Regions from separate parts of the Lactobacillus helveticus genome, predicted to be linked through region 1. Evidence: predicted binding sites of a transcription regulator. Region 1 holds the regulator's gene; the other holds the start of a gene.
The links. The regulator NrdR, encoded in region 1, represses ribonucleotide reductase genes. The targets are predictions, from matches to a motif close to ACACNATATATNGTGT.

Region 1 (15,391 bases):
ATAAACTATTTTGTACTCCAAACGTTATAAGCTGCTAGAGTACGTGGATAAACTTTATTTCTTTGTTCAATTAAAAAACTTAAAGTATGAGCTAATTGATAGCCTACTCCTTTATCTAAGTTGGCATAGGTTATTTTTCTTGCTTCATCAACACCTGGAAAATCACGACCGGGTTCAATAAAGTCCGCCATAAAGACAATTTTATCTAAGGTGGTCATCTCTACATCCCCAGTAGTATGACGACGAATAGCCATCAAAATTTCAGGATCTCGGATCTTTAAATCGCGCTCAACAAAGTACGTACCAACAATTCCGTGCCAAATTGCTCGATTCCAATTTAGTAAATCAGGATCAAAATCTTGATCCTTAATTACTTTAACATATTCTTCTACAGGCACCTGCTTTGCGTAATCATGAACAAAACCAGCAAGTGCTGCCTTATCTTCATCATAATTATTCAGCTTAGCTAACTTACGTGAAGTCTCGCTAACTCGAACACAGTGCTGAAATCTTTTATCATCCATATTTGCTTTTTCTTTAGCAATGATTTCAGCACTAGATAATGGTGAATATGTCTTTTTAAAAATTAGTTTCGCCAAGATAAAGCCCCTTTTCCACAATATATTTTCTAACTGCTTCAGGTACTAAATATCTAATTGAAGTGCCAGTAGCTACTGAACGACGAATGGCTGTTGAGCTCAATTGAATATCAGGTGCATCAACCCAAATCATTGGGTACTGCGAATCCTGCGGATAACCTGGGCGACGAATACCTACCAAAGTAACTAATTTAGCTAAGGTAGATGCTTCTTTCCAAGTATGGAAACTATTTACCTGATCGCTACCCATAATTAAATAATAATTATTCTGAGGTGCTTTTTCCTTTAGATAACGCATCGTATCAACAGTATATGAAACACCGCCACGGAATAATTCCAATAGCTTGACCCTAAACTTAGGATTGTCTTTTGTAGCCAAATCAAGCATAGTTGCACGATCTTTAGCCGAAGTCAGCGGTGCATTCTTATGTGGTGGAATATTATCTGGAATAAACCACACTTCATCTAAACGCAACTTGGTCATTGCCTGTTCTGCAGCTACCAAATGGGCAATATGGACTGGATTAAAAGTACCACCCATAATCCCAATTTGACGTCCTCTACCATTTTCTTGCTCTAACTCAGCTTTTTCCTTAACAGTTGGTGCTTCTTTTTCAATACACTTTGGATTAACCATACGCAAACCTCTAAATTAATGCACGACGAATACCTAACCCAATACCATCTGGAGTATATGTTTTAACTAAACAGCCTTTTGGCACAGTCACAAAACCAATGCCTCCAAATAAGAGATCGCTCTTAAATTCGGTCTTAAATTCCTTGCCTTTAAGTGGAGCCATTTGATCATCCGGAGATGGAGGAGTCAATAACTCGCCTTTATGTTTTTCATAAAACGCATCCGCATTGGTAGTCTTAGTACGATGAACATACATATTGCGTGCTACATAAACCGTAAAACTAGTTGATTCACCCTTAAGATAATCAATTCTTCCTAGCCCTACCAAAAATAAAGTATTGCCTGGCAAAAGTTGGTAAGTTGCTGGCTTCAATGGCTTTTTAGGTGAAATCAACTCCAAATCTTTTGCATTTAAATGTGTAGCTAATTGATTGTCGGTCATAATTCCCGGAGTATCAATCAAAAAGTGTCCATTTTCAAGTGGAATTTCAATTTGATCCAATGTGGTACCTGGGAAACGTGACGTTGTGATCAGATTTTGAATATTACCCATCATATCAATGATCGCATTAATTAAAGTTGACTTACCAACATTAGTCGTCCCTACAAAGTAGACATCTTTATCTTGAGACTGATCATTAATATATGAAATCAAACTTTCTAAATTTAATTTCTTCTTGGCAGAAACTAAGAAAATATCTTTAGGATAAAGCCCCATACGGTTGGCTTCTTGTCTCATCCAATCCTTAATTTTGCTTTGTTTAGAATTTTTAGGGAAAAGATCGAATTTATTTCCAACAAGAATAAAATCGTTGTTTCCCACAAAACGCTTTAAAGATGATAACAAGGAATTTGAAAAGTCGAATAGATCAACAACATTGACGATTAAAGCCTTCTTTTCAGCTAATGAATTAAGCAAAGCTAGAAAATCATCATTATTCAAATCTACCGGCATAATCTCGTTATAGTGACGCAATTTGAAGCAACGTTGACAATAAACATCTGTATTTTCTTCATTTTTTGCTTTTTCAAGAGCACTCTTAGGCAGATAACCCGCTTTTTGTGGGTCATCAGATTGAAGAACCGCTCCGCAGCCAATACAAATAATATCCTCATCCATTTTGTAAATTCTCCTTAAAGGTTACTCGGTGTGATAAACCAAGAAAGAAATAGATAATCTTTTCAAAAAAGCGATTAATTCGCGTATTCCATTTATCAGTTTCTACTAATGGTTTTACTAAAACAGTTTCAACTCCTGCTAAATTTCCAGCTTGCATATCAGTAATAAGCTGATCACCAACCATCATTACTTGATCTTTAGCTAACTTCATTTCTTCGCGTTTGCGCGTAATTGCAAAAGGCAATGGCTTACGAGATTTAGCAACGAAATCAATATGATATGGATTCAGCACTTTACCTACTCGCTGAGCATTGTTATTAGAAATAACCACCAATTTAATACCAGCTTTAGCAAGTTTTTTATTAAAATTATCCATCTCTTTAGCAGTTTCAAATTTATTCCATGCAAGCAATGTATTATCTAAATCTGAAAAAACTGCTTTTATTCCCATTTCATTCAATTTGACGGGGTCCAAATTATAAATTGTATTTATTGTATATTTTGGTCTAAATAACATAAAAACTCTCCATTTTCTCTCATTCTTTATAATATCAAAAATGGAGTTACATTAGAAATTTTTGTTTCATTAATATCGAAAAATAATATTTTAGCGAAAAAAATAGAGATCAGGACTATCTCCTGATCTCTATTTCTAATGATAATTAGTTCAATGCCTTCTTAGCAGTTTCTGCTAATTGTGCAAAAGTCTTTGAATCGTTGTAAGCAATATCAGCTAACATCTTACGGTTCATGTCAACACCAGCTAACTTTAAGCCGTGCATTAACTTAGAATATGAAATATCATTTTGTCTTGCAGCTGCGTTAATACGAGCAATCCACAACTTTCTGAATTCGCTCTTACGTCTTCTACGGTCGCGGAATGCGTACTTGTATGAAACGAATAATTGAGTGCTTGCAGCCTTAAATTGCATGTGCTTTGCGCCGCGGTAACCCTTGGCAAGCTTCATGACCTTCTTACGACGTTTACGTGTTACAATTCCACCTTTAACTCTTGGCATTTAAAATTCCTCCTACTATAGTCAGTCTATCAAGAACTAATAATTAGTGCATTTGAGCAAGCATTTGCTTAATACGCTTCATGTCGCTACGTGAAACCATAGCAGCCTTTCTCAAGTGACGACGTTGCTTCTTAGTCTTACCATGGAAACGGTGACCAGTAAATGCGTGGTGACGCTTTAAACCACCATTTGCAGTTCTCTTAAAACGCTTAGCAGAAGCGCGGTGTGTTTTCATCTTTGGCATATTCCTATTTCCTCCAATTAACTACTTTTTCTTTTTGTCCTTATCACTCTTAGGTGCTAACATCAAGAACATTGAACGGCCTTCCATCTTAGGCTTACTGATAACATTAGCAATATCTGAAGTTGCTTCAGCCATCTTTTCAAGAACTTGTTGACCTAATTCCTTGTGAGTGATGGCACGACCTCTAAAACGAATTGATACACGGACCTTAGCTCCTTCTTTAGAAATGAACTTACGAACATGCTTCAATTTAGTTTCAAAGTCGTTGCCTTCAATAGTTGGACTCAAACGAATTTCTTTGACACTAACTGTATTGGACTTTTTACGGGATTCTTTAAGTTTCTTCTGTTGTTCGAAACGATATTTACCGTAGTCCATGATACGTGCTACAGGTGGTTTAGCATTAGGTGAAATAAGAACTAAATCTAAACCAGCATCACTTGCTTTATGTAAAGCTTCGCTCTTAGATACAACACCAACTTGCTGACCATCTTCATCAATTAAACGAACTTCGCGTGCACGAATTCTTTCGTTTAAGATTAAACTTTTTGGTATGATTATTCACCTCCGTGTTAATTTGAGGACAAGAAAAAGGCGGGATAAGTATCACCCGCCTTTAATCAACAGAAATTATCGATCAGCCCAGAGGTTAACTTAACTTAGGCGAGAAGCGGGAGCTTCTTCTTGTTCTCAACTAGGTGTATTATACGCGTTTAAACTACTCGCGTCAATACATGATGTGCAATTATTTAGTTACATCAAAAACATAGTTATCAGGATAGAATTGCATTCTATATGCCAGATATACATAAGTCATGTCCTTAGCACTATTAGTAATTGTCAAATTGAATACTTGATTTCCATGTGCATCAACTTCAATTATGTTACTCTCTTTACCCTTGTTTTTAAAGCCAAAATTGATTAAAGTGTTGCCATTCTTCAAGCGTTGCGCATAACCAATAACTTCGGTAAAGTTTTGTTTACCCAAATTCTTACCGTAGCTCCAAACTTGTTTGATCGTCTTTTTCTTCGTATCGATTTGATATTCTGTAGCAGCAGAGAAATTGCCACTTTGCTTCTTATCACCATTAGTTACAGCAATATTATTATCATAAAGCAGAATATCTAATTTGCTTCCCGTTTCTTTTAATAAGTAAACTCCATGTTGACCACCTGGGTATTTTGTTCCCTTGCTTGGTTTTAAGAGATGCTTATGGAATGAACTAGGCCATTCTTTAGTTGGCTTGCTAGTAAAAACCCAATTAATTTTCTTAGTTTGATAGTTCATTGACCAAATAATATCTTGATTACGTGCAGATAGCAAAATGTTGCCTGTTTTCGCATCATAATCAATTGTATTAATAGGGAGCCAATCCATTAGTCCTAATCCACTACTGGTATTATCGTTAGCCTTGATCTTACTCTTTTTGTACATTGATTCTGGGAAAATTTTCTTAAAATCAATTACTTTAACGATCTTACCAGTATTAGGATTAAGCTCAGCAATTGTGTCTTCTACATACTTGCTACCATCATCAATAGTTAATAGCCAATTACCATTAGGCACTTCTGCCACGTCATGGTGAACTAATGATAAGCCAGCAGTTCTGGCATAGCTACCACCTAAAGTCTTATCAAAACTAAATTGACGATATACGCGTCCCAAATAGTCGGTTTCAACTAACATATTGTATTTTTCATCGCCAGATTTGATCTTATTGAATAATAAAATATGACCATTATTCAACTGTTCAAAAATATGCTCATTCCAGCGCAAATAGTACCAACGTACTTCGCCATCACCATCGACAGCAAAAGTTTGTTTAGTAGTTCTATTTAAAACGGTCTACTCATTTGAACCTAAATTCATCTTAGCCTTATCTTTGACAGTGACTTTAATTGGAAAGCTTCTAATCCATTTAGGTAAATTAGCCGTTTTAATTTTAAAAGTCTTGGTCTGTTGATTTCCAGATTCATCCGTCATCGTTACTTCAACAGAATTATCGTAACCAGCATACAAACCTACGATTGGTACTTAGTGATTGGTTTGATAACCCTTCACTTCATTTTTAATGGTAGTGTTGGCACTTTTTCCAATTACCCGGTAACTAATTTTGGTAGGTTGATCTGTATGAAAAATCATTAGTGCTGTTAATGGTGAATTTTCATAAGGATTAACCTTAATATATGGATTTTCCCAAGAATATTGTTGACTCCGTACAATATCCGCATATTTGGCAGTTAAGGCATCATTACTTGAATTTACTACTTTCTTAACACCTAAATTTTTAATAATTTGACTATCACTTAACTTAGTTTTTTTTTGCATTGCCATTTTTCTTCTGTGCTAAAACTGTTTTCGATTGTTCATGCAACATCACAACAGGCATCGTCAGCATTAACGAGCCCATTGCGAGTGCAAGTAAAATTTTATTACTTTTCACCAAAATTTTTCCTTTAAAATAAACCTATCAAGTTTATTCTAATATTCGTATATTACAAAATATTAACAGAGAAATGACTTAAGAAATAATTAACGCTTATTCTTTCTCGCTTTCTTGCACAAACTCCACTAAATTAATATTTGGATATTTTTCTTTAATTTGCTTTACTAATGCCTTCTTCTTTTTAGCAGAAATGTTTTTCTTTAACTCAATCAAAGTAATTTGCTTATTCTTATTATCACTAACTGCTGTAACAGAAGAAATTGCAGGAGACAATTTTTCAATTTCTTGATTATGCTTTTCTTGTTCTTGCTGTCTTTCTTCATTCGCCTGTTCTTGCTCACATTGACGCTGATTAAGAATATTATTTACTTGTCTATCTAATTGGTTCTCCGCGTTAGGATTTACTTGCGCCACTTGAACAATATTAAGTGAGTATCCTTTTAAATTATATTCTGCCAAATTAGCTTTAGCAGCTTGAATTTTTTTAGCGTTAATCTTTTTACCAGAAACAGTCAAATTAATAGTTTTCTCTTGCGAATCAACATTTTCTTTAATTAGATCAACATCGCCCAATTCATGAGCAACTAGATTTTGCACATTTTGATCGACTAAAGTCTTGTTTACCATGTGACCAGCAGAAAGAACATTTGGAATAATCAAGATAATTACTACTAAGACTATTCCAGTTTCTTTTAAAGTTGGTTTGCGAAAGAAACTAAGTCCAGGCTGACCCGCAGAATGACTTAGCCACTTCATAATCTTTACACCCAAAAATGCTGTTAAGGTGATGAATACGCAGTTAATTAAAAATAGGTAACCTGATCCCAAAAAGTACTTAAGATTGCCCGCTGCAATCGAATATCCCACTGTACAAAGTGGTGGCATCAAAGCTGTAGCAATTGCTACACCAGGAACAATATTGTTTGCACCTTTTTTACGAGCACCGATAATTCCAGCACTGCCACCAAAGAAAGCAATCATTACATCCCAAATAGTAGGTGAAGTACGGGCAATAATTTCCTGGCTAGCATAAGTCAACGGAGAAAAATGAAAATAAATCGTCGATGCAACTAAACTAATAACGATTTCTGCTAACAGTGAGATAGCACCTTTACGCAAAATATTTGTGTTATAAAGCGCTAGTCCTGTACCAATTGCCAAAAGTGGGCCCATTAAAGGTGAAATGAGCATAGCCCCAATAATTGTTGCCGTTGAATTTACGTTTAACCCAATACTGGCAATAAAGATCGCACAAGTTAAAATAATTAAACTTTCTATATTTAAAGTACCATCTTCACTAATTTTGGTAAGAAATTGTGGGCTTAAATAGTTTTTTCTACTCATTTTTTCTTATTTAATCTCATAATTATTTTCTGACAAAATTTTTATAGCTGAATCAAAATTATTATCTTTAACTAAAATATAATCAGTATTAAAAGTTGATACAGCAAAAATAGAAATACCATTATTAGCTAATAATTGCGCAATTTTAGCTAAAATTCCAATTAATGAAAAATCTAATTGTCCTTCTATTTTGAATGCACGCCAACCATCTTCCCGATTAATCGTTTTGCTTGGAGCATTTTTATTTTCGCAGACTAAAGATAATTCTTCATCAGTCTTGGCAAAAAAATAAAAATCATTTTTTAAATTTAAATTTTTAATATCACTTAATTGACAAACTGTTAATTGATACGGCAACTTCTTAATAGTTAATTTCATATATACTCTCCTTTATCATATTTTTCTATTAAAACACAAAAGGGAACGTATACCCAATGCATACGTTCCCTTTACTTATCTAAATCTTTAATTAGTTTTCACGTGAGTATGACTTAACGTCAGCGTCAATTTCGTTAATGAAGTCATCAAGACTCTTAGAAATTTCTTCATCAGTACCGTAACAACGTACGTTAACCTTGCCTGACTTCATTTCTTCGTCACCTAATACCAAAGTGTAAGGTACCTTTTGAGTTTGTGATTCACGAATCTTGTAACCCATCTTTTCGTTTCTGTCATCAACTTCTACTCTGAAGCCGCGCTTAGCAAGTTCTGCACGAACCTTTTCAGCGTATTCGCCGTGAGCTTCGTTGTTAACTGGAATAATTTCAGCTTGAACTGGAGCAAGCCAAGTTGGGAATGCACCCTTGTAAATTTCAGTTAAGTAAGCAATAAATCTTTCCATAGTACCAACAATACCACGGTGAATCATAACTGGACGGTGTTCTTCACCATCTTTACCTACATAAGTTAAACCGAAACGATCTGGAAGCATGAAGTCAAGTTGAATAGTTGACATCGTTTCATCGTTACCCAAAGCAGTCTTAGTTTGAATATCAAGCTTTGGACCGTAGAATGCAGCTTCACCTTCAGCCTCAACGTAGTCAAGGCCAAGATCATCCATAGCACCCTTAAGCATCTTTTGTGACTTTTCCCACATTTCGTCATTTGCAAAGTACTTATCAGTGTTCTTTGGATCACGGTATGAAAGTCTGAAGTAGTAATCAGTAATATCGAAGTCCTTGTATACGTCCATGATCAACTTCAAGATCTTAGCAAATTCAGTTTGAACTTGATCAAGAGCTACGAATGTGTGACCATCGTTCAAAGTCATTTCACGTACACGTTGAAGACCTGACAAAGCACCTGATTTTTCATATCTGTGCATCATACCAAGTTCAGCAACACGAAGTGGAAGATCACGGTATGAACGGATGTGGTGCTTAAAGATTTGAATGTGTGAAGGACAGTTCATTGGACGAAGTTCAAGCATTTCACCATCACCCATGTCCATTGGTGGGAACATGTCATCACGGTAGTGTGCCCAGTGACCTGAAGTCTTGTAAGCATCAAGGTTCATAAGTACTGGAGTGTAAACGTGTTGGTAACCGTCTGCTACTTCACGGTCAATGATGTAGCGTTCAACAACACGACGAATAGTAGCACCCTTTGGCATCCAGTATGGAAGGCCTGCACCAACCTTAGGATCTACGAAGAAGAGGTCAAGGTCACGACCAATAGTTCTGTGGTCACGTTCCTTAATTTCTTGACGACGCTTAAGGTCAGCCTTTAAATCAGCTTCCTTAAAGAATGCAGTACCAAAGATTCTTTGAAGCATTGGGTTTGATGACTTACCTAACCAGTAAGCACCAGCTACTGACAATAACTTAAATTGCTTAATCTTACCAGTGTTTGGAAGCAAAGCATCGAAGCCAAAGTCAACAAAATCACCAAGCTTGTAGGCATCAACAGTATCGCCTTCAACTTTAGCAAGAACTTCGCTCTTGAACTTATCATTCTTGTAAAGATCTTCAAGTTCTGACTTAGCAATTTGAACGTGTTCAATCTTTTCACCGTTCTTAATTACCTTTTGCATAGCTTTTTCAAGCTTTGGTAATTCACCAACTTTAATTTGGTCATCCTTATCAGTATCAACATAGAAGCCGCCTTCGTCAGCTACATGTTCACCTAAACGAAGTTCAGGATATTCACGCTTAGCTACAGCTTCAAATACAAAAGCAGCAGTAGCACGTAAAACATCTAAGCCTTCTTCGTCTTTATTAGTGATAATAGCAACTTCGCTGTCACTATCAAGCTTGTAATCAAGGGGCTTAAGTTCACCGTTAACCTTACCAGCAACAGCAGCCTTACCAAGTGAAGTTGCAATGTTGTGAGCTAAGTCAGCAATAGTTAAACTTTCTTCAAAATCTTTCTTTGAGCCATCAGGCAAAGTAATTGAAAAACTCATATTTTCCTCCAGAAAAATTATAATAAAAAAAGTCCCAGTGCAAGAATGCACTGGGACGTTAATTAGCGTGGTTCCACCCGAAATTCAGGTTAGCGTAATCTAACCTCTTTATGGATTGATAAAGGCATCCAACCTAAAATTAACAACTTTGGGAATAAGCAATTGGGGTGATTCTCTATTGAAGAACTTCCAGAACAAGGTTCTTCTCTCTGAATCGAAAACCATCATGTCTCGCTTAATTAACTCTCATTATACGCACGAAACTTTCAGATGCAAGACCTTTTTCAAAATTAATGCAAAGAATTTCTTCTATCAGGTCCAGAAACTACTACTTCTTTAGCTAAAAAGCGTACACGTTGCATCAGTCTTCTAGCCTTTACCGGATCAGTGGCATTGCGGGTTTCTTCAAAATGAGATTCTAATGCTTCCATATCCAAGTTAGATGAAAAAAAGGTCGGTAAAACATTATCCATGCGCGCCTGTAAAATTACGCCTAATACATCATCTCGTGACCATTGACTAAGACTTTCAGCACCAATATCATCTAAAATCAATAAATCGCATTCAGATAAACGACGAATTTCACTTTGCAAGCTATTGTCATCAAAATGACTTGCCAAACCTGCAATAAAAGTAGGCACGTGTAAAAAGACCACATTTTTATTCATATTTGTAACTACATAATTAGCCAATCCCGCCAAAATATATGTCTTGCCTACACCATAATCTCCCGATAAATATAAGCCTTGCACATGAGGATCTTGCTTGTATTTTCTCAAGAAATCGTAGATTAAAGTCAAAACTTGCTTACGATCATCATTTACATCAATTTCACTTAAACTTACATCATGCAGGCGAGTTGGAACATCAATTAATTGCAATCTTCGTTCAGCTGCTTGCTTGCGATCTTGAGCTAATTTTGCCTTGGTAGGAACATACCGAATATCGATTACCTTGCCGTTTAAAAATAATTGGGGCGCATATCCTGCCATCACTTTATTTGCAGTATGTTTTTGAGAATAATATTCGTATAAATTAGACATACTGTTTTGAACCATCTTTTGATCGATCTTATTTGCATTTGCAGTGAGAAACGCTTGCACATCAGGATCATGCAAAGCCTGACTTATCAAAGATTGCTCATCGCCTAAATTGCGTTCTTTTACAATCTTTTTAATTACCTTGTCAATTGGCTCCATTTTTTCACCTACTTCCAATTATTTTTGACTTTTATTTATTGTTCAAATCTTTAAATAAATTCTTCAGTTGCTCAGTAGAAATGCCAGCATCCCTATCAGCCTTTTTCTTGCTCCAGTCAGTGCCTTTTTCAACTCGCTTTTGATAAGTTCGAACTGGTCTCTTTTTGCCAAAACTATTGCGCCGTTTTTTCACATATTGCAAAGCTTGTACCGCTGTGGCAACACCATGTTGGAGCCAATCGTTAGCAATTTTATAAGCTAAATTCGAGCTCACCACGGTATCATATGTTAAACATGTATAAGTCAAAATATTAATCAAATCTTCAGGCAAACCGTACTGCGTATGCAAATTATTAATGATCTGCTTCTCATTAGCACTAGTTATACCGCCTTTTTGCGTTTTAAGTTTATACAAAAATTCGGCAGGCGAACTCTCATTAGCTGCTTTTAATAGTTTTTTATCATTATCGTCCATATCTTTAATTGCAGCTAGTGCCTTTTTCCGACCTTCATTTAATTGAGATTGTACATTTTCTCTTGTATTGGTTCTCTTATAATTTTCAGCTAAAGTATTACTGATATCACGCATATTTAAGCTATAAGAGCCATGAAGACACGGCAAGCTTTCATCTACAAATTCTTTTTCTGACAAGCCATATGTTTGAATCAAACCACGAATTTGTTCTTTGTTAAGATCAATTTCACTAGCTGGAATCTGATATCTGCTATATTCTTGCTTAATGAAATCCCAATCAATACTATCGTGATCATTCACTTTAGCAGTTTCAACTTCATGAACTTTATTTTCTTGAGCAGCTTGCACTACATCACTAGATGGAGTAATCGCTTCATCGCCAGGCAAACGAAAAACGTCAAAAAAGTTAGCAGATACATCTTTCGCGTTTTTTATCGGCTTTTCTTTTAACTTAGCATCTTGAGCAAAAGCGTGACTTAAATCATGAAAAGTCGGTACACCAACTTTTTCTTTTAATAGACTAGCCAAAAGTGGCGTTGCAAAAAACTTATCTGCAGCTGGGACTTGCAACAATTTAAAGACTAAAACATTATTGAACACATTATCAGACAAAAATGTTTGGACCAATCCCACAGCCTCTAATTTATGCAGTGAATTAAATAATTGCTTTAAGCTGCAGTCTAACTGCTCTTGTAGCGAATATATCCCCTTAGAATCCGAAATGATGCCATAAGGATCATAATTTTGAATCAAAGTTTGATATAGTGCTACTGCCACTGCTCCTACTAATGGTTGATATAGCTTAATCAAAACTTTTTCATCTTCAGGAAAAAGTCTGACACGATTAGCCACATAGTAAAGATGCTTGGGATCAGCAGTCTCAAACATGACTAATTGCCCTTACCTTTCTTAGCCATCATATCTTCCATTGTCTTCATGAAGCTAGACATGTCTTTAAATTCACGATAGATAGATGCAAAACGAATATAAGCCACATCATCAAGATCAGCTAATTCGTCCATAACGTATTGTCCAATCTTTTTAGAAGAAATTTCACTAATGCCTTGTTTTCTTACTTTATTTTCAACATGGTCAACTAACTGCTCGAATTGATCACTGCTGATTGGACGCTTTTGACCTGCAGCCATTACGCCATGCAAAATTTTCTTGCGATTAAATGGTTCACGCGTACCATCATTTTTTATTACGAGCAAAGGTGCTGTTTCAATTCTTTCAAAGGTTGTAAAACGAAAGCCACAATTTTCACACTCTCTGCGTCGTCTGATTGCACGGTTTTCATCACTAGGACGTGAATCAATAACGCGGGAGGCATTTTGATGACAATTTGGACATTCCATAGCTATTCCTCTTCCCTGATCTTAATTAATATCTGTTCTAGTTTATTTTCTAATTCTTTTATTTTACCAGTATTTGCAACTACAAAATCGGCCATTTTTTCTTTTTCAACTAACGGCATTTGACTATTAATGCGATTAATTGCTTCCTGATCAGTTAAATTATTGCGCTTTTTCAACCGCTCAATCTGCAATTGTTCAGGAAGCGTAATTACCAGTACGCCATTAGCTACATGTTTTTTGTCTAATCCTGCTTCAAAATATACTGGTACATCTAAAATAACAAGAGCAAAATCTCGATATTCTTTTATCTTTGCTACTGTTTTATCGAAAATTAAGGGATGCGTCACCTGATTTAATTCAGATAGTGCTTGTTTGTTGCTAAAAACTAATTGCCCTAACTTCTTACGATTTATTGTTTGATCGGAATTTAAGTACTCCATCCCGAAATGATCTTTTATTGCCTGCCAAGATGCGTTGCCAGGTTCCATTAATTCATGGGCAATTTGATCACAATCAATAATTGGAATATTTTTCTTTCTAAAAAAGTCATCAGCTGTACTTTTACCAGTAGCAATTCCACCCGTTAATGCTAATACATAACTCATTTATAAATCACCTGACAATGAGGGCAAAAAGTGGTACCTCGACCATTAACCTTAATTTTTTCAAACTTCGTGCCGCAAACCGAACAAGGTTCACCTACATGGCCATAGACTTGCAACTTACTTTGAAAGCCGCCAACTTGACCATTTGCATTTAAAAAGGAATGGACAGTCGTACCTTGCAATTTAATCGCTTCGGTAATAATTTGGTTAATCTGATCATGCAATTCAATTACTTTTTCAGCAGGGATTTTGTTAGCCTGACTCAAGGGATGGATCTTAGTCCGCCACAAGACTTCGTCAACATAAATATTGCCAAGGCCGGCCACTACTGACTGGTCAAGCAAAGTATTTTTGATATTTTTCTTCTTACGTTTTAAGCCATTTACCAAATATTCTGATGTAAATTCAGAACTATTTGGTTCATAACCTAATTTGCCAATCCCTGTAGTTTGCCTTTCAGTTCCAGTTAAAATTAATTGCATCCGACCAAACTTGCGCACGTCATTATACCGTAAGGCTGTTCCATCCGTAAAAATAAACTCAACATGATCATGTTTATCTTTAGGCGCATCAGATGTGGTTAGATGGTACTTCCCTTCCATTCGCAAATGAGAAACAATCGTCAAATTGTCACTCAAACGAATAAGCAAATACTTAGCATAACGATCAATATCAATGATTTTTTTACCAGGTAATTCAGATAAAAACTTTTCATGATCTGTCGCTACGATTTTGGGATACCACAAAATCACTTTTTCAATAGTTTTTCCTTTAATTAAAGGAATCAAAGTTCTTCGAACCGTTTCAACTTCCGGCATTTCAGGCATTTTATCACCTACTTTGCATCATACCAATTGTGTCCCCAACCAGAATCAGCAATCAAAGGCACATCTAACTTAACAGCTGATTGCATTACTTCAGGTACAATCTTTTTAATTGTTTCCAGTTCATCCTTTGGTACATCAAAAATCAATTCGTCATGTACCTGCACTACCATTTTAGTCTTCAAATGAAGTTCATCTAACTTCTTTTGCATATTGATCATAGCGATTTTGATAATATCGGCAGCTGAACCTTGAATTGGAGAATTAATGGCGGTTCTTTCCGCAAAAGCACGGACAGTGTATTTCTTAGCATGAATATCTGGCAAATATCTGCGGCGATGCATGATCGTTTCCGCATAGCCCTTGTCACGTGCTTCTTGTACTGCTTTATTCATGTAATCCTTGATTTGAGGATATTGTTCAAAATAATTATCGATAAATTCTTGCGCACGTTTCCTAGAAATACCTAAATTCTTGGACAAACCATAATCGGAAATACCGTAGACGATACCGAAGTTAACTGCCTTGGCGTGACGACGCATCAGTGGTGTTACCTCATCCGGTGACTCCAAGTGGAAGATCTTCATCGCGGTGTGTGAGTGGATGTCATACCCGGTCTTGAAGGCTTCTTGCATGTTTTGATCACCAGAAACATGGGCGAGCACACGGAGTTCAACTTGTGAGTAGTCACAAGAGAAAATATAGCCATCAGGATCACTTGGGACAAACGCTTTTCTAATCTGCTTGCCTTCCTCAGTACGAGTTGGAATGTTTTGCAAGTTAGGATCAACACTAGATAAACGTCCAGTTGCAGTTAAGGTTTGTAAATAGCGCGTATGAACACGACCATCAGGTTGGATTACATCAAGCAAGCCCTTAACATAAGTTGATTGAATTTTAGCAATTTGACGATAATCAAGAATTTCTTTAACAATTGGGCTTTGTGTCTTCAATTGATCGAGCACTTCAACTGAAGTTGAATAGCCTGTCTTGGTCTTCTTCAAAACTGGCAAGCCTAACTTTTCAAACAAAATATGACCTAATTGTTTTGGTGAGTTTAGATTAAATTCTTCCCCAGCTTGTTGATAGATTTTCTTCTCTAAATCCTGCAACTTC
Region 2 (15,391 bases), 1.0 Mb from region 1:
TTTCTCACTGTCCTCTTCACTTAAGTTGTTGATGTCGTACCACTTATATTTTGTGGGTACGGGGAAATTTTGTTGTCTAATCAACTAACTCACCTCTGCTTTTTTATTACCTAATAAATAGTACCATTTTTTCGAAGCACATAGGAACCGCAAACTTATTATTTCCATCAAAAAAGGCAGACCCAGCACGGTCTGTCTTTTGAAATTAATTGCTATTTAGTTTTATTGCTTCCAAGCAGCGTCAAACTTTTGCTTACCAGCTTCAATTTGACTGTTAATGTTTTGTCCCTTTTCTGCAGCTGCGTAGATGTTTTGTTGAATACTGTCCAATTGTTGGTATGCAGCGTTTGAGTTCTTAGCAACTGGAACACTGTAAAGGTGCTTCATAGCATCTTGAAGCTTAGCAGGAAGCTTGATGCTCTTGTTGGCCTTGTAAGCCTTTGATTCAATGGTCTTTTCGTTAACTGGGATGTAACCAGTAGCGTTAGCCCACTTAAGTTGGCTTGATTGTGATACCAAGAACTTAATGTACTTGAATGCAGCAGCCTTTTGTTCTGCACTAGCGTGGTTGAACATGTAAATGTCAGTACCTTGTTGCAAAGTGTACTTGCCAGGACGTGGAGCAACATCGTAAGTGAACTTGTCGCCTACACCTTGCTTAACAAAACCTTCACCTGCAGAAGTACCTACAAACATTGCAACCTTTTGGTTAGCAAATGGACCTGAAAGGTAGTGTTCTGAACCAGCAGTTCTGAAGTAGCCCTTCTTGATACCATCTGCGTAGTAGTTAATAACTTTCTTTGAAGTTGCACCACTGAAGTTAATCTTGTCTGAGAAGTTTACGCCTTCATCCTTCATACCAATAGTGTAGTAGTTTGGCAATGAGTCAAAGCCAGCACCTACAACCTTGTGATTACTCTTCTTGTAGATAGTTTCTGCAACATCTTTGAATTCTTTCCAAGTACTTGGAACCTTCTTAATACCATATTTTTCAAACATGGTCTTGTTGTAAGTCAAAGTTTCAATTGACTTGTTAAATGGAATACCGTATTGAGTACCCTTGATCTTAGCACCATCAAGAAGATCAGGGGTAATGTCAGAAGCCTTAGCACTGCCCCAACCAACATTCTTGTTGTTGATGTATGGAGTTAAGTTAACAAGCATCTTGTTTTGTGCGGCGTTCCAAAGCCAACCTGGGTATGCTTGAGTAATAGTTGGCAAGTTGTTTGGTGATTGCAAGGTTGAGTTGATCTTAGCTTGCAAATCGTTATATGCACCTTGGTTTTCAAGCTTGATAGTGATCTTAGGATTCTTCTTTTCAAAATCCTTGGTCAATTGCTTCAGGGTAGTTTGTTGAACACCAGTCATTGAATTCCAGAACACAACTGTTGTCTTCTTGGTAATCTTTGATGGAATCTTCTCTGAGCTTGATGACGAATTCTTGTTGCCATTTGAACAAGCAGCAGTTCCAACTAAGGCTAAAGCAGCAACGGCAGCCATAGCAAGTTTCTTACTAAACTTCATTAGATAATCCTCCTAAAAAGTAAAACTAAACAACAATATTTTTTGATTCACTAAAGCGTGACTGTTTGACCACGTTTAGGTAAAATCCGTTCTCCAAATGGATTCTCTTCCAGCTCCGGATGCAATGTGTGCACCGGTACCAAAATAGCTGGCTGAATCCCGGCAATTATTTCCTTGAGTTCTTTTTCATCGGCGTGTCCTGAACAACGCAATGCTTTGAACTCTATATTATTTTTAGCAAACTGCTCTACAAATGGTTTGTAGGCAGGATCAAAATCACCGAGCGGTTCTGCATTAGAGTGGATGTATAAACCGCCTTCTCGAAGCTTATCATAATCGGTGACAACTTGCCACAAGTATTTATGATTATCTTTTAAAAGCTCATCATAACTTACTTCAAGTTCTGGATTTAAGTCAGAATACTTCTTATCTTGTGGCAAGTAATAGTAAGGATAATCCTCATCCAAGCTTTCCTTAATCAAGTGGGCACGTTCTGCATGCAAAACAACTTTTCTTGGTGAATCAGCAATAATTCTTAACATTCTTTCCACATTAGTTGGATAAGTGTTAAAAGTGATTTGACGTTCAGGATTTTCATTTTGCAAGCGAACGATTTCTTCGGTTAATTCAACCTCATTCTTAGGGCCAGTAAATTCTTCACTATTTTCATCATGCTTTTCTTCTGGCCAAGAAACTCCTGTACCTTCAATAATCAGCATATCACTACCCTTGGATGCCTTCATAAATTCACGCACCCAATCAGGATGATAACCATGAAGACGAATATCACCAGTGTAGGCAATTTGCTTATCAGGCGTTCTAACAATCAAACCTGTAGCGCCATAAGCATCGTGATCACTAGGATATATTTTCAGGGTAATATCACCGACTTGAATTGGCTTCTTATATTCAGCCGCAATAATCGGACGAGTATAGCTCTTATCATGACCAGCAGCTGGCAATAAAAAGTCGCCTTTTTCATTTAATGCTGGCAACAAATGAGCGGTAATTGATCCAGCATAAAGCGGAATTTCCGGAGCCAGCAAATTCATTGCTTTACTATGATCAAGATGCAAGTGAGAAATATATGCTGCCGCATGTTCCCAGCGATCAGTATCAATTGCCTTACCCGTAATCTTAGGATCATAGAAGTTAGGCACATCCCCGATCAATTCATTCTTAATCAAAGTTTGATAACTTTCATCAGGCAATTTAAGCTCAGGGCGATATACTTCCCCAAGATCAAATAAAACGTGTGACTTGTTATAAGCCACTTCAATCATTGGTCCGCCAATGGTAGTTAAACCATTATAAAAAGTAACTGTTGTCTTATCCTTTAAGGTCATTACGTACCACCCCTCGAATAATTTGCTTTCTAAAGATGAAGTACAAGATCAAGATTGGCAAAACAGTCAGCGTTGCGGCTGCAAGTTGCAACTGTGTCTCACTACCTGCATCTGAAGCAAATGAAGTTAAACCGTTGTTCAAAAGTCTCATGCTGTCTTCATTAGTTACCAATAATGGCCATAGGAATGAATTCCAACCAGAAATGAAACTCAACAATGCTACAGTGAACAAACCACCTTTAGACATTGGAACCAAAATTCTCCAAATGTATTCCCAGTCACTTGCTCCGTTAATCATCGCAGTCTTATAAATAGTTTGTGAAATAGAGCCAAAGTAGCTTTGTAAGTAATACATGTAGAAAATTGAAGTCAAGAATGGCAATACCAAACCGATGTAGGTGTTAAGCAAGCCCATTTGAGCAATAGTGTTGTAGTTGGTAAAGATAATTGCTTCACCCGGCACCATTAACAATGACAAAAGAACAATTTGCACTACGCCTTTGCCCTTAAACTTCAAGTTAACCATGGCAAAAGCACCAAGCAAGGCGTTAAACAAACTTACTATTGTAGTAACACTAGCAGTAATAAAGGTGTTTAAGAAGTAGCGACCAAATGGAGCTTGTGCAAAGACCTTAGTATAGTTAGCCCATTCAAAATGTTTAGGAATAATTGTTGGCGGAATAGTAGTAGTTTCCCTAAAACTCATTAACCCGCCTAAAATCATGTAGATAAATGGAAAGACGGTAATAATTGCGAAAATTGCTAACACAATATATGCAATCAAAGTACCCCAACGAATTTTCTTCATTCTTTACCGTCCTCCAATCTTTTTCATCATCTTACGTTGCAAGAACGTTACAAACATAATAATGATAAACAATACAACCGTTGCGGCCATCGCAACACCTGGCGTACCTACAATTTGGAACTTGTTATAAATGTAGAACACTGCCGTTGTAGCGGAGTTACCAACACCTGCTTGGTCGTTGAACAATGCATATACTGAAGTATAAATCTTAAACGCTGCAATAATGTTCATCGTAAGCAAGAAGGCAATAGTTGGTACCAATTGTGGCATTGTAATGCGCCAGAATTTTTCTGTACCGCTAGCACCATACATATCTGCAATAGTGTAATAGTTAGGATCAATATTACGCAATGCTCCCATCAAGATAACGATGTTAAAGGCTAATGAAGTCCATACACCAAAGATAATGATGGTTGTAAGCGACATTGCCGGATCATCAATCCAGTTTGGAGCTGGCAAATGAAGTGCTCTTAACAAGAAGTTAAGCAAACCATATTCACCATTAAAGATATAACGGAAAACAATACCAATTGCGATAGTTGATGTTACATAAGGCATAAAGAAAGTCGTTTCAAAGAATGACTTATGCTTTACCTTACTAAACATAAACCAAGCTAACATGATTGAAATAGCCAAAGCAACTGGCACAGAGATCAATGCATAAAGAATGGTATTTCTAATAGCACGCCAAAATTCCGGATCATGAAAAATGTATTGATAGTTGCTCAGCCCGGTCCAGTTCATATTGATCAAAGAACCGCTCTGAAAACTCATTACAAACGCCCGCAAGATTGGATAAATACTAAAGAAAGTAACAAAAATGATCGTTGGCGCTAAAAAGAGCCACGCTTTTTTCTGATTAGTTTTCATTAGTAGATACGTTCTCCTTCCTTAGTAAACAGGAATACTCGATTGAGTCGCATCTTCAAATTAATATTGTCACCAGGCTTAATAGGAGTTTCAAGATCTACAAGTGAACGAGCTTGAACGCCATCATGAGTGAATTTCAAAATACGTTCACGTCCGATCAATTCAACATCATCGACCTTAGCTGAAACCTCACCATGATCACCTGGCAAAATATTTTCTGGACGAACAGATAAAGCATATTCGCCATCAGTTAAGTCACGCTTAAAACGACTTTTATCTAAGTCATCAACGTTAATTTCAAAATCACTACCTACGATCTTGCCGTTATTAACTTGAACTTTAAAGTTATCAATAACTGGATTACCAACAAAGTTGGCAACGAAGTAATTATTTGGTTCAAGATAGAAGTTTTGACCTAAATCATCTTGTTGAATTACCCCATTGTTGAAGAGGATAATCTTGTCACCAATGGACAATGCTTCTTCTTGATCGTGGGTAACGAATAAAGTAGTAATGCCTACCTTCTTTACCAAAGTACGAATTTCTTCACGAATCTTCAAACGCAATCTTGCATCAAGGTTACTCAAAGGTTCGTCCATTAACAAAATCTTAGGTTGTTGAACCAAAGCACGTGCAATAGCAACACGCTGTTGTTGACCACCTGACAAATTACCTGGCTTTTGGTCAGCCAATTCCATAATTTGAGTAGTCTTCATGTACTTTTCCGCAATTTCCTTAGCTTTATCCTTAGGCATCTTTTGTTTACCTACAGTTAAAGGAAACATAACATTTTGTAATACTGTCATGTGTGGATATAAAGCATAGTTCTGGAAAACGTAGCCAATTTGTCGGTCTTTTGGAGCTACGTTAACAACAGACTTTCCATTAAAAAGAATATCTCCACTAGTAGGATTGAGTAATCCTGCTAACATGTTCAAAATGGTTGTCTTACCACAACCAGATGGTCCAAGCAAACAAACAAGGTCGCCTTTCTTAACTGAAAAGCTAACATCTTTAATTGCTTCATGACCGTTGTCGTATACCTTCTTGAGGTTCTTTACTTCCACGAATCGTTCATCATTCATAAGTTTCACACACCACTATATATTGATTTTATTTTATAAATTTCTCTATTAATTCTAAGATAAAGACACTAAAATAACAAATGATTTAACAAAAAATTCGGATTTTCTACGTAGTAATGAAATATATTTCATCCAGTATTCGGGTTCAATTTGAATTTTAATGTCTTATACTAAATATCCTATATTTTTGTTCGTATTTTCTAAATGTTGTGGTACGCACCAAAAAAAGTCATGGTTGAACATGACCTCTTTTTTATAAATTATCTCCGCGTTCGAATTGATATTTAGAACTGTTTAATGCTTGTCTTACTAAATTGCTCATTAAGTTCTTAGTCTTCTTAGTAATTACGCCAGCAGTCTCATCATTTGCATTAGTCAAATATTTGATCAATTCTACATCATCAAGATCTTTAGCCTTTTCGTCAATAGCATCAACTCGGCTGATAGCATAGCTTTGGCAATCATCACGATATGCATTTACTTCATAAATGTATTGGTGATAACGTGGCTCAACAATTACTTGCAAAGTCTTGTAAAGCCAGTAAGCACTGCTATCAGGATCAACTGTGTGTTCAGCGACCTTGTAGTTAAGTGGGGTATCTTCAATATTTGTGTAGAAAGGAACATATGGTGAATATGCGTAAAAGCCCATGTTAATCCATTGAATTGCGGCCATCTTAGCAGGAACATCGTTTCTAATTTGCAAAATACTTGATTCTTGGTTTCTGTCTAAGGCAATAGAACGGAACATCTTTTGCTCTTTTTCGCTGCCGGATGAGAAGGTATGCATTGGATCATATGGAGTGCCATTATAGTGACTTGATAAAAACTTTTGCACATCCTCAACGCCAATCTTCTTTTCAGGTACACGAGTAAATGGCATCTCTTGACTAGTTGGGTCTTGCTCAATACTTGGATTGAACAATTTTTGTCCATACCAAGTTCTTGGGGTGTTGTAGAAAGCATCAGCTTCGTCTTTAGTACCAAAAATATCTCTAAATGAGAAGCTGCCATCTGTACTATTGTTCAAATGATTCTTTTCAACGAATTCTTGAATACCTTCTGAATACATGAAGTTATCAGGATCATCAAAATCAACGTGTTGAATCACCATAATATTAGGACAAATTGCATAAGAATCATCTGGCACACGAGCAGCTACCCATTGGTGACCTGCACCAGTTTCAAGGTACCAAACTTCCTTATTATCTGAAAAAGCAATACCGTTAGTTTCACCAGTACCATATTTTTCAATTAAGCGACCTAAGCGGAGTACCCCTTCACGCGCAGTCTTAACAAATGGCAAGGTGATGTAAACCATTGAATCTTCATTGATACCATCTTCAACAAGCGGATCATGACCTAAGCAACGTGCATTAGTTGCTTCAGTTTCAGTAGCTGACATGGCAACGTTATATTCGTTAATGCCTTGTTCATCCCAGCGACCTTCTGAATCATCAGCAGTTGGAGCAGCCGTCCACTTGCAACCATCGCCTTCAAGGTGCATCTTGAAGCCGTTGTATTTTGAAACATAGTCTTCATCATAGTGGCGTGCTTTGTTAACAACAAAAAGCTTTTCATTGATGCCGCCGTAACCATCTTCGTCACGAGCAATCATAGTTGAGCCATCAATTGAAGCGTCTTTACCAACAAGCATCGCGGTACAGTTATCTTTTTTCATGCATGTACTTCCTTTTTTGTTTTATCTATATTATATTCTGCTATTCATTAACCTGTATTTGGTGATTAACTTTAGCCCTACCATTATTATAATTGAATTCATAACCAGGTTGCACGTTATAAAGATAAACATTGAAGTTTAATGTGCCATCAGTTGAAACAGCCTGCAGATTTACTCCACGAGCCATTAATTCATTGCCTCTAAAGATCGCAGTTGCTTGATATATTACGCGCTTATTTTGCCGTAAAGCCTTACGAACCTTGGCTTCAAAGATCGTTTGAATTTTTTGATTAGAAAAGGCAGACTGAGTAAATAAATTCTTAGGATTATTCTGATCACCTGACTGATTGCGTGGATCATAATTACCGCTTTGATCAATCCCTGCAGAAACAGAATAAGCAATCAAATGGCCTCGATTATAAATTTGCGTGCCATTTCTGCGGTTATAATGCCAACCAGTTGGTTCCACAAATTGCCGCACACGTAAACTATCATTAGCCACATTGCGCTTTTCTAAAAATGCAGTGTTAGGACGAGATGTCCGGTTGAGCGAATCAAGATTAGAATAAATTACTCGATTAACCTTCCATGAATTTTTCACTAAAGTTGATTGATTATGGTTCACTTCAGTAAAAGCCTTGCCACCGTTTTTAAAGTTTAAATTAGCGAGCTTCTTATAATCAGCATCAGACAAACCGCCATAGGCCTTATTCGCCTTAGTAGCATCCCCAATCGTATTAGTAACATGTTCATCATGATTGCCAGTAAAGTCTTTTAAAAATTGACTGCCACTTGGATCACTGCCTGCTTTAGTAAAAATTCCCCAGGCAATTGCTACCAAAACGATAACTGATGAAAAGACTGTTCCTTGTTTTTTGCGTCTTCTTCTTGCCATAAAAATCCTCCATTATTTAAGATATGATACTAGTCCAAACATTAGTTTGCAATAGTACAAAAGAAAAAGTTGCCTTTTTCAAGACAACTTTTAGCTGCGAGCCCAGTCATCAAGCATCGATAAAAAGAAGCTCTCTGATAAACGCTTAATTTTCGCACCATCTTTAATCAAAAGACAAGCTCTATTTAAATCTTCATTATTTTTTCTGAAGAAATCATGATCACCCATGATCAAATAATTCGTAGTATTTTCTACATTTTGATCAAGTTGACCGCCCATATTGTTGATCATTTTTCCGGCATCGCGCTGATCCATGTGGAGATTGCCAGACAAAACAATATTTTTATCTTGAACAGGATTGCGGAAACCAAGCTGATAGTAATCAACTTCATCTCCAGTCAAATCGACATTCTTAATATTGCCAATGGCTTGCTCTAACAGATCCTCTGTAAAATGCTGATTAAAGTCGTTATAAACCTTAATAGTATCCAGTGAATCGGCCAATCCGTGGTGCTGCTCTACTTGAGCAATTCCAGCACGCTGCATGCAATCAATCAAACGATTATGTTGGCGTGGATAATAGACTCTGGCCAAGCGGAGCACGTCGACATAATCATTATTTAGCACCGGCAAATTATATTTTTGACTAAGGTCATACAAAAAGTTCAAGTCAAAATTGACGTTGTAGCCAATAATAGTGTCATCACCAATGAACTCACGAAATTCCTTGATTGCTTGTTCAGCGGGAATTCCTTCATTAGTAAGCTGCTCTTCAGTGATCCCATTCAATTTAGTAATGAAAGCTGGAACCTTATTATTTTTAGGGAACTTTACCAAATTAGTGTATTGATCGACAATTTGACCATTTCTAACCTTGACTCCGCCAAGTTCGGTAATGCGATCACGGAAAGGGCTAAGGCCAGTCGTTTCAATATCAAGCATCGTGTAGTTAGATAAAAAATCTGGCTTTTCCTGACCTTTTTGGCGTAACTTATCTTGCGCTCCGTCTACATGTAAAATCCCATTTTTTACGTAAATACTCATTATTCACCCTATTTAGTCAAATTCATTAATACATCATGTGAATTAGTGGCAAAACCAGCTGCTCTCTTTTTAAGATCATCTGGCATATCTTCATCTGCCAAATCTGCTGCAACATACTTCCAGTTAGGGAGTTGTTCAACTAACTTAACCATTGGATCCAGTAGTTGCGGACTGGTTTCATCAACACCTAATTCAAGTACGACTACCTTTTTATCTTCATTGCCTGTTAAGAACCAACGAAAACGAGTGTTAGCATCAGTATCAGGGAAGAAGTTGGCATTAAGTGGCATGTGCAATTCCATTGGGCTATTGCAATCTTCACATTTTGGCACTAAATCTTCGGTTACGTTGTTTTCTTCAATAGCCTTTAAAAAGCGTTTGACTACTTCACGATCATCTTTTTGCCCATGGTTAATGCCACTAGAACATTGCATTTTAGTCCAATCGCCGAAGGCATCAAAAATTCTATTTTCTTTAAAACCTGCATTTTCAAAGAAATGAGCAAATGTACTTGTAGCAATAAAGTAGTCTTTATCTTGCAAAATTTGCTTTAAAGCTTGCATGGTTTCACTTGGTTCATATTGCAGTGAATATTCATTAACCAATTCACTCCAGAAGCTCCATTGCTCACTCCAAGAATCAAACTTTTTGTCTAACGCATCCCCAATTGTATGCACATCGTATTTATCAGCAATTTTGCCAAACTGGTCATCGAAGTTTTCTTCACTTAAGATGTCCAGCCCCTCTTCCTTAGCCATGCCATTACCTGCAGTAACGATCACTGCATCTGCATCTTTAATCCATTCTTTTACCTTAGTAAAATCTGCCATTTTTATCTCTTTTCCTACTTAGAATAACCGGTCAAACGTAATTGTCCATCAATGTATTCACCTAAGAATACATCATTAATTCCATTATAACCTGCGGCTTTAACTTCTTGCTCAAGCCATGCCTCGCTTTTATGAATTAATTCCAAAACATCTTCATTTACTTGACCATCGCTAATAATTGGAAAGCGAATATTGACTTCATCGTTTTCGATGATAGTTAATTGACCATTTTGTTCAAAAATACAGTTTTTCACTTTTTCAACGGAATAAATACCACGACTACGCAATTTGAACATTAATTCATTAGCAGAAATTCCGGCCTTCATACAGTTTGCTACCAGAACTTGTCCATTTTTGATTACTTGAACAGGCTTGCCATCAATTACTCCTCGAATCCAGCTATTGTGGTCTCTACTGAACTTTAAAATGAAAACGACTAAGGTCCAAATAATCAATACTAAGAAAAACTGCAAAACGGTGATACTAGGATTATAGATAATTCCACCAATAATCGCACCAAGAACATAATTCTGCAGTTGATCGAGTGCAGTGGTTGGCGCCAAATTTGTTTTTCCGAAAAGATTGATCTGAATAATTAAAGTTAAGATACCTAGAGCTAATTTAATGAAAAGTTGTGTATAATCCAGCTGCATTTTAATTTTTCACCTCTACTTTATGATCAATTACATGGGCCTGCGTTAGCGTATAAGTATTGCGATCATCATTTAAGTTCAATTGATAGTCACTATCTTTTGAATCGATTCTGATAATCATGCCATCTACTAAATTGGTGGAGTTAACTAAAACATCAGAGTCTTTAACGCCTTCATCTTTTGCCACTGATTTAATGAAAGGAATAATTTGCGTTGCCTGCGACTTTTGCGTATTTATTTGAGTATATTTTTCATATTGAGTGCCGGCAAACAACATTAGAAAAAGCAGTGCAATGATGCCTAAATCACGATATCTTGTAGCAAAACGATTATGCAAATATAGCAATGTGAAGATGATCATAGCAAATGCTGCAACGAGCATTAAACCGTAAAGGATTGCTTTGTCTGCATTTTGGTTATTTTGAATATATTTCAACGTGTAAAATGTCATTCTCTCATCCCTCTGTTTTTTGCTACATTTTACCATACGAAAAAAGCAGCGAAATCGCTGCTTTTTAAATCTTATTATTCAACTTTTTATTTTGAAATTTCCTTAAGTCCAGCATGACGACGTCCCATATTAAACCATGGTGAAACCGTAAATGCCAAAATATCATTTACAACATAAATCAATGAATTGATTGCCATTGCCAAGTTAGCATCCCCTTGTGCATAAGTAATGCCCCAAAGAATCAATTGGAAAACGCCACTTGCAGTCCACCAGAAGTATTGATTGTTGTAACGCATGAAGCACATAATTCCGGCAGTCAATGAAATGGCAAAACTAATTGCATCGACCCAAGGACGAGGATCATTAGTAAACTTGCCAATCAAGTAACCAGAAATCACATAAACAAGCAAGGTACCAACGATAGCAATGAGCCATTCCTTAGAGCCAAATTTTTTTAAGTGGTTTTTAGTATCATCATTCCATGACTTCACTGACAAAATGACTGGCAAGTCCAAAGTTGCAATATAAGCAATTTGTTCAAAGATGGAAAGATAATTCTTAGCAGACCAACCTGCATAAATGAAGCAAGCGGCAGAAACTAATCCTAACCATCCATTAATTGCCTTGGTAGCATTAATTGCCAATACGCAAAGCGTACCCAACAATGTACCAATAAAAGTAATTAAAGTTACGCTGGTAACCTTAGCTTGAATAAGCAATGCCAATTGAAAACCAAACGCAAAAAACCATAAACAATAATTTTGTACTGGCCACCCTTTTAATTGATTAAATAGCCAAACAAAATAATTCTCGTGTTCTCTTTCCATCTATACAAACTCCCTTTTGAATTTAGGTTCACAAATACAACATTTTGTGTCTTGTCCGCTTTTCCCTAATAAAAGCATCGATATATATCGTAATCTAATTAAGAATTTTATACAATCTTGAATCTTACAAAATATTGTGCTAATAGCATGAAAATTTATCTATATGTTGTGTTTTTGATATTTTTATCAGCTTCGGTCATATCTATACAAAATAACGATTCAAATACTTAAGAATCTATAAAGGTAAGAAAAAAACACTATTCTAAAGTGACGCTCCATCATATAATATAAATATAGTCAAGTGACATAATGTCACATTTGTGCAATAAGAAGTAAAATCATGTTTAAATCAACAAAATCACAATTTGCAATTAGAAAATTAACACAAGGTGCTGGTGCGGTTTTATTGACTTTTGGTATTTTTGCTAACACTACTTCTGGTATTGTGTCAGCTGCAGTAAATGAAAGTAGCGATGTAAATACTACTCAAATTGAAAATAACGCAAGTACTCAAAATTCTATTGAAGCAGAGTTAACAAGCGAAACTGCTCCTGAATCTACTACTGATGTTCAAGCTTCAAATATTGAACAATCAACTGAAGTTGAAACAGCAAACAATGATCAATCAACTCCAGTAAACTCAGAAACTACTCAAAATGCAGAATCAGTTTCTGAAAATACTCAAGTTGAAACTGCCACTGAGATCAACAAAACTGAAAATACAGACAAGCAAGAAACTACAGTAGAAGATGCAACTACTAATGATGTAACCACTGATAAAGATCAACCTACTACTGATAAAACTGAAACTTCTTCTCCAGAAAACACAGATCAAACAGAATCAACAACTACTAAGAAGCCAACCATTAACGTTGACACTGAAAAAGTAGAACAAGAAGATGAAGAAGAAACAAAGAAATTAGAAGATATCAAAAAATACATCGAAGAAGTAGCTGCAAAACACCCATTGGGAATCGCAGGCATCTTCCACATTTTTGGTAACGAAGTAGATGGTCAAGTGCACATCGCTTGTAATATTGCCGCAGATAAAGTTGGCGCTGGTGACTTCGGCACTAATTCAGGTGCTACTAGCAACTTAACTAATGGCGACATCCACTACATTGGCAGCATTGACCACTTCAACAAAATTAATGGTGACAACAAGTTAGTTATCTTTGCCCCAGACATTGAATACCGTACTTATGAAAATGGTGGTGCCATTCAAGTTAACTTTGGTACTAAGGATGAACCTAAGTGGCAAAAAGTTGACATCAAGCACAGCCACATTATTCAAGCTGACAAACCTTTAGACATTCAAGGTGAATTGGACAAATTAGGTGAGAAGTCAGATAACTGGGCAAGCCCAAGTCAAACTGAAGGCGTTAAGGCTGACTTCACTGACCACAACAACAGTTTGATTGATGTTTCTGAAGCTATCAAAAACGCTGGCGACAGCAAAGAACCTATTTATGTAACAGTCGACGCTAGTCACATTTCAGGTGATAACAAGCGCAACATCACTATCAAGGGCATCCCCGCTGGCGAAGACGCTCCGATCATTATTTTGAACGTTACTAATGTTCAAAACGGTGACTTGACTGTAAAGATACATCTTGTTTTAGAATACTCAGACCAAAACAATGTAAATGGTTCTAGTGAAAAGCACGACCAAGCTAACAAGTTATTGTGGAACTTCGGTACAAACCTTAACTCATTAAACATTGCGGGTGACTACCACTTGGGAAGTATTTTAGCTTCGAACGCACATATTACTACTAACGTAACTATGGACGGTAATATTATTGGGGACAAGGTTACTATTAAGGGTGAAAGCCACCGTTGGGACTTAGTTCCACCAATGGAAGAAATTCACATTCCGGAAGAACCGGAGAAGCCTACTCCAGACCCTGAACCTCAACCAGAGGACCCAACCACACCTCCTACAGATGAGGAACTTCCTCCTAGCGAAGAAGATTTCGTTCGTCCACTTCCTGAAAATGTAGTTAAATCTACAACAAACAAGGTTCAAGAACAAGCAACACAAGAAAAGGCAACCCCTCAAACAAGCACAAGTACAGTTGTTGAAACTTAAACTGAAAAAGAGATTGCTTTGCCAGAAACTGGTGAAAAACAAAACAAACTTATCTCCATCGGTGCTATGATGAGTGCAGTTGCAACAGCTATTCTTTCTCTTGGTCTTATCATCAAGAAGAAGAACTAATTACAAAAACGGCTCTTAACGAGTCGTTTTTTAATTATTTTTGAGCAGTGACACTATGTTATTTATAAACGACTAAAATCTTGGTACGATTAATAAAACGAATTTTAGAAGCGAGGCTGAATATATTGAGATCAAACATAACAAGTATTCCTAAACAAAGTAGTTAAATGTACTACTTCATTACTCTTATCATTTAGTTCCCCTTCTGTACCTACCAAACAAATTACGATTAATTATTACGATGCTGAATGAAATAAAGTCGGTTCTCATTCTCTTAATCTAGTTAAAGACAATTGGGTTATCACCAAGGATGCCTTAAGAATATTAATTGATTCGCATATTCCTCAATATTATAAAATCATGCCATACTTTGCTTATCCAGAAGAAGACGTTACTCTAAATAATATTCCTGACGAAATCATGATCGCAGTCAAACCAATCTACTAAAAAAGCGGCTCAACTTGAGCCGTTTTTATTTTGCTATTAGTGTTCAGAAGCACCAGTTGATGTATCTGGCTTTTCTTCTTTCTTCTCTTCTGGAGCCTTTTTCTTAGAAGCACCACTGACCGCATCTGGATCAGAATTTCTACGATAAGTTGCGCCAGTCGTTGCATCATCGTCAACTACCAGCTTTTGTCCAGTAGTCTCGCAGAAATATTTAACCAATGGATACAAGTCTTGTACCCATTCGTAAATACCGGCATAATTGCCATTATCATCTTCAACACGCTTATAGTAGTGTAAAATAAGCTTCTTCAAATTACCATTTGGCACTGGCATATAAACATCGTCATGACCATCCTGCTTTTCACGCAATGCATGAACAACTTTCTTAGCAGTAGGAATAACTTCCCTAATATCTGGGTGAACTGCCTTCATCGTGTCACCTACTTGATCAGGCGTACGCTTTGCCTTCATCTTGTAATTTGGATCAACTGGACGGTTATACCACAAGAATTGATTGTTATCGTCAACGAAGGTCATTTCACCAAGAGTATTGCGAAACATCCAATTAAGTTGATTTACTGTTAAAAGACCTGAATCAAGCTTAACGTAATCGTCGCCTTCTGCCGCATGAACTTTTTTAGCAGCTTTGTCTAACCAATCTGGGTCATTTTTATCAATGCCTTCAATCGTATATTTTGATTTACCTTTT

Region 2: a site for NrdR is predicted at 12,049-12,064, ahead of pnuC (nicotinamide riboside transporter PnuC). Genes of this name have one in related genera too.

Annotation. Positions count from the first base shown of each region.
Region 1 covers NZ_CP151471.1:130,759-146,149, reverse strand. Annotated here, with positions in the region: gene yqeK (bis(5'-nucleosyl)-tetraphosphatase (symmetrical) YqeK) at 6-599, opposite strand; gene AADV52_RS00890 (nicotinate-nucleotide adenylyltransferase) at 580-1,236, opposite strand; gene yqeH (ribosome biogenesis GTPase YqeH) at 1,247-2,356, opposite strand; gene AADV52_RS00880 (YqeG family HAD IIIA-type phosphatase) at 2,349-2,873, opposite strand; gene rplT (50S ribosomal protein L20) at 3,019-3,375, opposite strand; gene rpmI (50S ribosomal protein L35) at 3,419-3,619, opposite strand; gene infC (translation initiation factor IF-3) at 3,641-4,174, opposite strand; ribosomal protein L20 leader region at 4,200-4,311, opposite strand; gene AADV52_RS00860 (aryl-sulfate sulfotransferase) at 4,365-5,396, opposite strand; partial or broken gene AADV52_RS00855 (aryl-sulfate sulfotransferase N-terminal domain-containing protein) at 5,466-5,948, opposite strand; gene AADV52_RS00850 (DUF389 domain-containing protein) at 6,160-7,410, opposite strand; gene AADV52_RS00845 (ACT domain-containing protein) at 7,417-7,788, opposite strand; gene thrS (threonine--tRNA ligase) at 7,880-9,814, opposite strand; gene dnaI (primosomal protein DnaI) at 10,105-11,013, opposite strand; gene AADV52_RS00830 (replication initiation and membrane attachment family protein) at 11,045-12,376, opposite strand; gene nrdR (transcriptional regulator NrdR) at 12,379-12,846, opposite strand; gene coaE (dephospho-CoA kinase) at 12,849-13,451, opposite strand; gene mutM (DNA-formamidopyrimidine glycosylase) at 13,448-14,278, opposite strand; gene polA (DNA polymerase I) at 14,287-15,391, opposite strand, start outside.
Region 2 covers NZ_CP151471.1:1,254,802-1,270,192, forward strand. Annotated here, with positions in the region: gene AADV52_RS06370 (magnesium transporter CorA family protein) at 1-84, opposite strand, end outside; gene AADV52_RS06375 (extracellular solute-binding protein) at 223-1,524, opposite strand; gene AADV52_RS06380 (MBL fold metallo-hydrolase) at 1,575-2,870, opposite strand; gene AADV52_RS06385 (carbohydrate ABC transporter permease) at 2,854-3,678, opposite strand; gene AADV52_RS06390 (carbohydrate ABC transporter permease) at 3,682-4,548, opposite strand; gene AADV52_RS06395 (ABC transporter ATP-binding protein) at 4,548-5,633, opposite strand; gene AADV52_RS06400 (C69 family dipeptidase) at 5,887-7,314, opposite strand; gene AADV52_RS06405 (DNA/RNA non-specific endonuclease) at 7,355-8,209, opposite strand; gene AADV52_RS06410 (exonuclease domain-containing protein) at 8,300-9,253, opposite strand; gene AADV52_RS06415 (NAD-dependent protein deacetylase SIR2 family) at 9,262-10,083, opposite strand; gene AADV52_RS06420 (DUF421 domain-containing protein) at 10,098-10,736, opposite strand; gene AADV52_RS06425 (DUF3290 domain-containing protein) at 10,738-11,187, opposite strand; gene pnuC (nicotinamide riboside transporter PnuC) at 11,274-12,014, opposite strand; gene AADV52_RS06435 (collagen-binding domain-containing protein) at 12,355-14,106, shown strand; gene AADV52_RS06440 (LPXTG cell wall anchor domain-containing protein) at 14,125-14,235, shown strand; gene AADV52_RS06445 (PAS domain-containing protein) at 14,719-15,391, opposite strand, start outside.